3 regions of the Brevibacillus sp. AG162 genome follow, and region 2 is predicted to be linked to each of the others. Evidence: riboswitches for the same ligand, from Rfam matches in the RefSeq annotation. Region 2 holds a riboswitch; each other region holds the start of a gene.
What was found. Region 2 has a riboswitch for cyclic di-GMP ahead of FB479_RS14610 (methyl-accepting chemotaxis protein). Riboswitches for the same ligand answer to the same signal wherever they lie in the genome.
Positions count from the first base shown of each region.

Region 1: it holds a riboswitch for cyclic di-GMP, as region 2 does, so the genes downstream of both, yfmT (benzaldehyde dehydrogenase) here and FB479_RS14610 (methyl-accepting chemotaxis protein) in region 2, are expected to answer to the same signal.
Region 3: it holds a riboswitch for cyclic di-GMP, as region 2 does, so the genes downstream of both, FB479_RS09625 (GNAT family N-acetyltransferase) here and FB479_RS14610 (methyl-accepting chemotaxis protein) in region 2, are expected to answer to the same signal.

Region 1 is NZ_VFNO01000005.1:246,453-249,732, forward strand. Features, by position in the region: gene FB479_RS17425 (methyl-accepting chemotaxis protein) at 1-101, opposite strand, end outside; gene yfmT (benzaldehyde dehydrogenase) at 132-1,589, opposite strand; cyclic di-GMP riboswitch class I at 1,676-1,761, opposite strand; gene FB479_RS17435 (methyl-accepting chemotaxis protein) at 1,938-2,882, opposite strand; gene FB479_RS17440 (hypothetical protein) at 2,907-3,280, opposite strand, start outside.
Region 2 is NZ_VFNO01000004.1:163,798-167,077, reverse strand. Features, by position in the region: gene FB479_RS14610 (methyl-accepting chemotaxis protein) at 1-1,739, opposite strand, end outside; cyclic di-GMP riboswitch class I at 1,813-1,911, opposite strand; gene FB479_RS14605 (formate--tetrahydrofolate ligase) at 2,051-3,280, opposite strand, start outside.
Region 3 is NZ_VFNO01000002.1:995,104-998,383, reverse strand. Features, by position in the region: gene FB479_RS09630 (methyl-accepting chemotaxis protein) at 1-1,081, opposite strand, end outside; gene FB479_RS09625 (GNAT family N-acetyltransferase) at 1,085-1,639, opposite strand; cyclic di-GMP riboswitch class I at 1,833-1,916, opposite strand; gene FB479_RS09620 (hypothetical protein) at 2,108-2,293, shown strand; gene FB479_RS09615 (DNA alkylation repair protein) at 2,418-3,125, shown strand.

The DNA of each region.
Region 1 (3,280 bases), on a different contig from region 2:
TCATTTAAATAAGGGGCAACCTTGATGAAAGCCTCGAGCAGTTCTGCGTTTTTCCCCTTTTCGGAAGCTTCTGTTTCGTTCCATTCTTCGTATCCGTTCATGACCCTCTTCACCTCTATATTTTGCTGGCATTAGTATGGAAATTGGCGCTTTTTATGTTGAACCGAAATCCATTTCAGCGTAGTAAACTCTTCTAAGCTCCATTGACCATTCAAACGTCCCAACCCGGAATGCTTTTCACCGCCGAACGCCACAATTGGCTCGTCATTGATCGTCCCATCATTGATGTGAATCATGCCGGTCTCAATTCGTTTGGCCATCTGGGCACCTCTCTCCAGATCGCGCGTATGAATCGCCCCGGACAATCCAAATGGGGTCTCGTTCGCCATGCGAATCGCTTCTTCCTCGGAAGCAAACGACATGATGCAAACAGCAGGACCAAACAGCTCTTTTCCGGCAATCGACATGTCTGTGGTCACGCCTGTCAAAACGATAGGCTCGACCACGTTGCCTTTTACTTCCCCTTTCAGTGCAGGAACGGCTCCTTCGCGTATCGCCTCATCGATCGTAGCCATCAGGTTAGTGACTTGCCGTTGATTGATCAACGGACCGATTACTGTGTCTGGATCATTTGGGTCGCCTACCTTGAGTCCAGATACTTTTTCCACATACAGATCGAGGAATTTATCGTATACATCTTGGTGAACCAGTACTCGGTTAGCCGACATGCAAATCTGACCTTGGTGAGTAAAGCGGCTGAATACCGCTGCATTGACGGCATACTGGAGATCCGCATCCTCCAAAACGATCAGTGCACTATTGCCGCCCAGCTCCAAAATCGCCTTTTTGAAATGCTTCGCTGCCACTTGCGCGATATGGCTACCTACTTGGCTAGAGCCTGTAAACGAAAGGATCCGCGGAATCGGGTGGGAGACAAAACCATCGCCAATTTCTGCAATATCCGTCACCACGACGTTGATCAAGCCTTTGGGCAGACCTACTTCTTCAAAAATTTTCGCGATGAGAGTCCCACCCGTGATTGGCGTGTGCTCATGTGGTTTGAGGACGACACCGTTGCCCGCGCCAAGAGCTGGAGCTACGGACTTCATCGACAAATAGAACGGAAAGTTAAACGGACTGATGACGCCGACAACTCCTGCGGGAATCCGATACAAACGATTTTCTTTTCCGTCTACGGGAGAAGGAAGAATTTTTCCTTCCATGCGTACCGGGAACGTAGCCGCCTCGCGAATAATATCCTTCACAAGCCCGATCTCAAAAAACGCCTTCAGACGGGTTCCACCCAATTCACGAATGATGATCTGAATGATTTCCTCTTCATGCTCTTCGATATAGTGAACAGCACGCTCCAACATTCGGGATTTGGTATAGGCATTCACTTCATCCCACTCTTTTTTCGCGTTGGCTGCCGCCTTGTAAGCCGCGTCGATATCCTCCAGATTTGCCATTTTGAATTCTGCGATGACTTCCCCGTTGTAAGGGTTGATATCTTGCAATGTCTTCGCGCCAAGTCCGTCGCGCCACTCCCCATTGATGTACTGCTTGTCCAGTGTTTGAAGGATTGACATGCTTTAACCTCTCCCTTTTGTAAAGTTAAATAGGCTCCATTCGCATGAAAGGAGCCGTAAAACTAAAACAGCAAAATACACTGCTAGTCGGCAACCCGGCTGCCATCGTAACGTGTACATTAGGCCCGTGGCTTTGCGTCCCCACTTTTCAATGGGTTTGCCCATTCATAGCGAATGCCGATATGATTTTGTCGAAAAAAGGAAAGATATGGAGAATACTACTTTGATTATAGTACTCTATTCCTAATAGTCAAACGGGAATATGTAAAATTTCAATGAAACAACGTGAGCAAATACCAAAAAGTCCGCATCGCTTGGATACGGACTCCTGATTCTTTTTCTTTATGATCACAATAACTTTTTGACATCCTTTACGCCCGTCGCGAGCATTTGCTCTACCGCGTTGGCGTCCCTCACGTGCTTGGTCAAGCCTTCATTCAGCTCGTCCAGCAAGCCTTTTGCATCATTTACCTGCTGGGACACATCGTCAGCAAATCGCTTTTGCTGCGCGATGATTTCCATCACACCTGACACTTCGACGTTCAGCGCCTGGAAAGCGTTCACGATCTGATCCGTCTTCTCTGCAGCATCCTTGCTGATAGAAAGTCCATTTTTGATTGCACTGCTGCTTTTTTCACTGTTGGACAACGCTTCTTTTGTTTCTTCCTGAATCTTGCCGATCAATTCTGCAATCGTCTTGGTCGAGTTCGCTGTCATCTCGGCCAGCTTCCGTACTTCATCTGCTACGACAGCAAAGCCTCGGCCTTGTTCACCCGCACGGGCAGCTTCTATCGCTGCATTCAAAGCGAGAAGGTTGGTTTGATTGGCAATGTCGCTGATTACCTTGACGATACTCGTAATTTCCGAAGAGCGCTCTTCCAAGCGGCTCATGGACTTGGACGTATGGACCGATTCTTTGTCGAGCAGGCTCATGACTTCCACAACGTCCGTCATCGCCTTCTTGCCTTCATCTGCACGCGCTACCGATTGTTTACAGATGTTTGTCAGGCGCTCTCCTCGAACGGACAACTGGCTCGCAGATTCATCATCCCGCTCGTTAATGGCCTGGATATTATCTACGACACGCTTCATCCTCGCCACTAATCTCACCATTTGATCGGATTCGGCATTCACCGCTTGGTTCGAAGTGAGGATCGCACCCATCTGTTCGTAAACACCGCGAAGCTCATGTTTCCAAGCGTCTTGCTGTCCTGCCATTGTGGTTGCGGGAGTTGCCACTGTCGTCGCTGCTGTCTCTTTTTCTGCCAGGCCTTTGTCTTTTTTCCAAAACATCCGCTTCCCTCTCCTTTGTACCCATCAATTGTCACTTCGGCGGCTATATACGCGGGACTCGATTATTCCCGGATGTTGTTTCGCCAAGCTCAGCAAGTTTTCCAAGAAATAATAGTGACCCTCCAAGAGCTCCACGTCTTTACGCTCAAAATGCTTCGCCTGCAAATACTGCTGCATTTCCAAAGCATAGCGCTCCAGTTTATCGTGAAAATCGTTGGCACGAAGCATTTGCTCCACTTCTGGATATTCTGTTTTCAGGCGACTTAACTCGCTGTATACACGTCCGCCCTCCAGAATCATCTGGTAGGCCGTACGCTCGAGCGTAGCTGTCGTAGCTGCCTCCTGCTCCTCACGCTCCTCGCGCAAAGCTGCCAAGTACGTGATAAAATGGTAGACAG
Region 2 (3,280 bases):
GCAGCAACGTTACGGGAAGATTCTAAAATGTACCCGAAGATTTCGCGAACCTCTTCGACCAGTTGAATACCTTGCTGTGCGTTTTCGTTGCCCTCGGTCATGACCTCTACCGCGTGACGGGTATCTTGCTGGATTTCCCCGATCAGCATCGCGATTTTGGATGCGGACTCCTCGGATTGGTTCGCCAGCTTTTTCACCTCTCCGGCAACTACAGCAAACCCACGTCCATGCTCGCCAGCACGTGCTGCCTCAATCGAAGCGTTTAAGGCTAGCAGGTTGATTTGCGAGGTCAACTGACTGATGGTATCGAGAATGCCTTCGATTTCTTTGGAGCGATTGTTGAGCTGCTCGATTGCTACTGTCGCCTTCGATGTTCCCTCGCCAATGCTTCCCATCTGGCGAACTGCCTGCTCTACCACAGCAGTTCCTTGTTCTGCCTGCTCTGTTGCTATCTGGGCAGCCTCTGAAACATGTGCAGACGTCTCCGCGATTTTCACGATGCCTGCTGCCATGTCAGTCATCGACAATGCGACTTCCTGCGAGCTGGCTGCCTGTGCCTCTACTCCCTCAGAAATCTGTCCAATAGACAAGCCGATTTGGTTGATGTTTTCCGTCGCTTGTTTAATACCTTCGGATACTTCCTGACTAAAACGCTGTACTTGATCAGACGACAGAGATACGTCTTCGATCAAATTTTTCAAGTGCGATACGGTTTGGTTAAAGTCACGGGACAGAACGGCAATCTCGTCTTTCCCTTCCACCGTAACTGTCTCAGCCAAATTCCCCTGAGCCACTATGTTTACCGCTTGATTCAGACGCTCAATTGGTTTCACCATGCGTACAGCCAAGAAATAAACCAGGACTACCCCAACAGCCAACACGATGAGGGAAATGATCATCAATTGAAGCGACAGCGCATCTACGGGAGCATGCAGCTCTGCTATCGGTGCCGTGATGTATACGCCCCAATTCAGACTGGTAGGTGCATAGGAAACAAATTGAGGTATTTGCTCGTATTGGTATTGAGTGACTCCATGAGTTCCGTTCTTGATGTCTTCAAATGCTGTTTGAAGCTCAAGAAAACCCAGGTTGAGAATCGATTCCTTCAGAATGTACTCACTCGTCGGGTGATAGATAAAAGTCCCTGTTTTACTAACTAAAAAGGCGTAACCGCTTTGCCCGAACTTCTCTTGAGACACCTTTTGTTGAATTTCATTGATCGGAATGGTTGATCCGACATAACCGTATTGACGATTGTCCTTCATCAGGGGAACGATAATCGTCACAATGTTATTCCCCGTCCGTTTCGAAACCACTGGCTCGGAAACGATTACCTTTCCTTCCCCTTTGCCAGCTTCCTGAAAGTGTGGTCGGTCCGATGGATTGGTCACTTCTCCTTTGAAATTGATCACTTTCGTTCCGCTTAAATCATACGAAAAGAAGAAGGTCTCAAACTCAGGATTTTCCTTTTGCGCTTCTTGAATCAACTTCAGGTCATGATCGAAATTGTTATCCGCGGAGATCAATCCTCCTATCGTTTTTACAACTCCGATTTTTTCTTGAAAGAAACTGTCGATACGAATGGAGAGATTACTTGCGGCCAGCTCAGCTTCTTTGTCAAGACTGTCTGCCAACAGCTTCGAAGCACTCCAATAGCTTGCACCGCATACCATGCCCAAACTAACAAGCAAAAGCAGGCACAAAATGATAATTAGCTTATTCTTCAAACTATTTTTCATACACTACCACTTCTCCCTTCTCTTCCTTTCAACAAAAAAAAGACTGCCTACCGACAGCCGATCATGACTACGGTACGGCAACCCGGCTGTCCTAGTGCGAAAATCATAGATCCTCGACTTTAGACCCGTGGCTTTGCGTCCCTGCCTTTCAACAGGTTTGCCTTTGTCATTCCTTGTTGTTTTTAGTTTTAGTCCACACTTTTTCAATCTCATCGTTCTTTTCCCATATTTTCTCTGTTATAAACCACAAATTTTTTAAAAAAAGCTGACGACCCGGAAACAGGTGTCAGCTCTCTTGTATATTCTCTTGATCAGCTCAATCCGATCACGTGTCCATTCTCATCTACATACAGCGATTCAGCAGCCGGCTTTTTCGGGAGGCCTGGCATTGTAACCAAGCTTCCGGTCAGTGCGACGATAAAACCAGCTCCTGCCGATATGCGCACTTCACTCACTTGAATCGTGAAGTCAACAGGTGCTCCCAACAGATCAGCGCGGTCCGTAAAGGAGTATGGTGTTTTCGCCATGCATACAGGCAGATGGGACATGCCCATTTCTTCTACCTTTTGCATCGTTTTCAATGCAAGCGGCGAAAAGACAACTCCTGATCCACGGTACACTTCTTTTACTACTGTCTCAATCTTGTCTCTAATGCTGAGGTTCTCCTCATACAAGAATCGGAAGGAGGAAGGCCGCTCTGCTGCACGCGTCACTTTTTCAGCCAGCTCGACACCGCCAGCTCCTCCTTCTGCCCACACTTTAGAGAGCGCCGCTTCGGCTCCGGCCGCTTGGCACAGCGCAATAACGGCATCGATCTCTGCCTGCGTATCCGTCGCAAAATGATTGATGGCCACCACTGCTGGCACACCGAACTTCTGCAGATTTTCCAGATGGCGCTTGACGTTTTCGAAGCCTTTTTCCAGAGCAGACAAGTTCTCCGCTGCCAGGTCAGGTACTTTTACCCCGCCGTTGAATTTCAAGGAGCGAACCGTAATGACCACGACAGCAGCCGATGGTGTGAGGCCTGCTTTTCTGCACTTGATGTCAAAAAACTTCTCCGCTCCTAAATCCGCACCGAAGCCCGCCTCTGTTACGACGTAATCCGCCAGCTTCAAGGCCATCTTGGTTCCGATCACGCTGCTGCACCCATGCGCGATATTGGCAAAAGGTCCGCCGTGAATAATGACCGGAGTTCCTTCGATTGTCTGTACGAGATTGGGCTTGATCGCTTCCTTCAAGAGAACGCACATCGCATCAACCGCATTGATTTCTTCTGCCCGTACAGGCTGATCATCGAAATCGTAGCCAATAATGATATGGTTCAACCGCTCGCGCAAGTCTGCCAGATTCTCACTTAAGCATAGAATCGCCATGATTTCCGACGCAGTCGTAATCATGAAGCCGTCCTCACGCGTCATCCCATTGCCGTCACCCAGACCAACAACGATGTTACGCAGTGCGCGGTCGTTCATGTCCATTGCCCGTTTCCAGACGATTTTCTTCGGATTGAGCCCGCGCGGATTGCCATGGAAAATATGATT
Region 3 (3,280 bases), on a different contig from region 2:
ATTCAGCCAGCTTGCGTACTTCATCTGCTACGACAGCAAATCCTCGGCCGTGTTCGCCTGCGCGAGACGCTTCAATCGTGGCATTGAGTGCCAACAGATTGGTTTGTGCAGAAATCTCGGAAATGGTTTGAATAATCTTCCCAATCGATTCGGTTTCTTTATTGAGCTCTTGAATCAGCTGGTTCGTGCCTTGGATGTCCTTGATGAATCGTTCAAAGTCATTGCCGATGTTGCCAATGCGTTTTCCGCTCTCGCTAGTGGCTTCTTTGGTCGATTCTACGTACTCATGCATCTCTGTAACAGAGCGGGTCATATCCTCAACTTGCAGATTCGTCGAGCTCATTTCCCGACGCAGCTCGTCCGTATTGCTGGTCTGGACCGTAAAGGACTCCATAATGTCTTGCAGGGAAGCGACGGTTTCGACAGCGCGAACATTTACACCGTCCGTCACCTTGTTCAAATTCTCTTGATAGTCTTGCATAGAGGTGAGTGATTCATTGATCTGATCCAGAACACGTTGCAACGATTCCTTCGAGGCAATCGCTTCTTGCTTTTGTTGTTCACTTTCCTCTTGCAGCTTGTTATTGAATACAGCATGCATCATGCTCGTGACAGAGACGAAGCAGAAGGTAAGCAGGAAGTACATCAGATCAAGATTGCTTGTCGAATGGAAAATCGTTTCTCTCTGTGTCAGGAAGTAGTAAGAGACAATACCCAATGTCGATACAATCGTTAAAATATTGATGAGTCGGTCTTGATAAATCCCCATGACTGCTACAAAGAACATAATGGTCATGATATTGATCATATGCGGGTCCAGTCCAACTATGATGAACATAAAGATCCCGATTACGGCGAAGTTGAAAAACTTCATAAAGGGCGCTGCTTTTTCACGGAAATTCGGGCGATTGGAGATGTAAGTAAAAGGTGCCAGCACGCCATACAAAATACCTAGCACCGTGAAAACGAATGTGTACGGTACGCCTAGAAAGAGGTTTAAGACTTGAACAACCGTAATAATACTTGCGAATACGATTACGACCCAATTGTTTCTTCTTCTCAATAGATCAATGTTATCCATTTTTTACCCACCTACCTCGACTTTTACTTGGTTGGATGACGACGAATTGTACCAGGAATATTTCGGATCGTGCTTATTGTCATAGACATCTTTTAGATGAAAGAGGGTCGGAATGGCGTCGGCCCCTTTGTAAAAGACGATATCTTTGGTCTGAGTCGCCTTTACTTGATATTTCTTGTTGATGAACTTAAAAAAGGTCGGATCAGCTACCCCGATTGCGTGGGTATAACCATGCTTTTCAGCGTAATCTATCATCAGGCAAATTCCTTTTTGCCCCAGTTGTCCGCGGTATTTCGGCAAAACAGCGAGACTGTCTACCTCCATTACTTTCATATCTTCTGTAACAACATCCTGAAAAAGTGATTTCATATAAGCACTTGATTTGGAAAAGGGCGTCATTTCAAATGTTCCGCCTGCTTCACCATCTTCGGCAATTAAGAGGAACTGAGCGGAGCCTTCTTTCGCGTACTCCATCTCGAAGCCCATGCTGGTCCATACTGTTTCTTTGATTTCATGAAATTTAGCTAACTCTTGTACGGTTTCTACTTGTTTGTACATAACTTCTCCACTCCATCATTTTCTCTGATTGAACTATGTTGTGTATGTTTGTCGTCTCAAAAGTTATGTGTTTCCATCCGTTACGAAAATGAAAATGCTTTCATCCTCCTTTCAAAAAAGTAAACACAAAAAAAGGCCGTTCCATCGAAATGGAACAACCGAAGCTACCAACATCAAAAAATGGTCACAAGATGATGGCAACCCGGCTATCATGGTCAAAGACTGTAGACCCGTGGTTTTGCGTCGCCACCTTTCGATGACTTTGCCTTTTGCATTATTTAGCAAAATTTGTAAAGTTGTGTCGAAATTTGCTAGATATAATCTAGCAAAATATAAGCCAAAAGATGTATCTTTGTCAAGTTTTGGTAGGGAAAAGAAACTAATTGTTCATAAAGTATTTCCCGAAAATCACCCGTAACAAAAATTTTCCAACTATCCGATAACTAGAAGGAATAGGAGGGGATTTTTATGAAGGAAGTAAAAGTGATTCAATTTTACTTTTCCGGAGGCGGTGAAACGATTAGCGTCGAAACGACGGAACCGGAAGAGATCATTCAAATGGTCGCTAATCAAAACGACGGATGGCTTCAGTATGATGATGTTGTCATCAACGTCAGAAATGTTTCGTATATCAAAGTACGCAATAAGGCGTAAGGATAGGAAAAGAGCGTCAAGCTCCAACACGAAAAAGCTCTCCTTTGAATGTGGAGGGCTTTTTCGTGTTGGAGGTAGCGCTGCTGGTTATCCTATTAAATAGAAGAAAAAGGAGGGTGGCAAGATGACGTTGGAAGAAGTCATGCAGAAGCTCGAAGCGATGGGGACAGAACAGACGAAAAAAACGTTATTGCGGCATGGGGCGAAAGAGCCTTTGTTTGGCGTGCGAATCGGTGATATGAAAAAGCTGGTCAAGGAGGTAAAGCGTGATCAGCAGCTCGTTCAGGCGCTATACGATACGGGAAACTACGACGCCATGTACTTGGCCGGATTGACGGTTGACCCGAAGAGCATGACAAAAGAGCGACTGCAGGCTTGGGTCCAGGAAGCGTCTTGGTACGCCCCCGCCGAATATACGGTTGCGAGTGTAGCCGCTGAGAGCCATTTTGCCATGGAGTTGGCACGGGAATGGATCGAGTCAAAGGAAGAGATGGTAGCCACATGTGGGTGGAATACGTATTCGAACTACTTGTCGATTACTCCCGATGAACAGCTAGATAAAGAAGAAATCAAACGGCTCCTCATGAGAGTGAAGGAGACGATTCACCAGGAACAAAATCGCGTTCGGTACACCATGAATCAATTCGTTATTTCAGTAGGCGCGTATGTACCGGAACTTCATCAGGAAGCGTTGGAAGTGGCCGCAGCGATTGGCAAAGTACATGTGGACGTTGGACAGACAGCGTGCAAGGTTCCGTTGGCTACGGAGTATATCAAAAAGATAGAGGAACGAGGGAGTGTCGGAAAAAAGAAAAAGACATGCATCTGCTAGTCGGGCATTTTTCTCGTTCATTTGGCGTATATTTCTAAGGTGCTTTTGTTTACTAAAGTATCGACTATTCTTTGCTAATGTGCTATCATGATACCTTGTTAACGTATTACCACTTTATCAGAGTAAAATATAGAGTAGGGAAACGAGGGGGATCA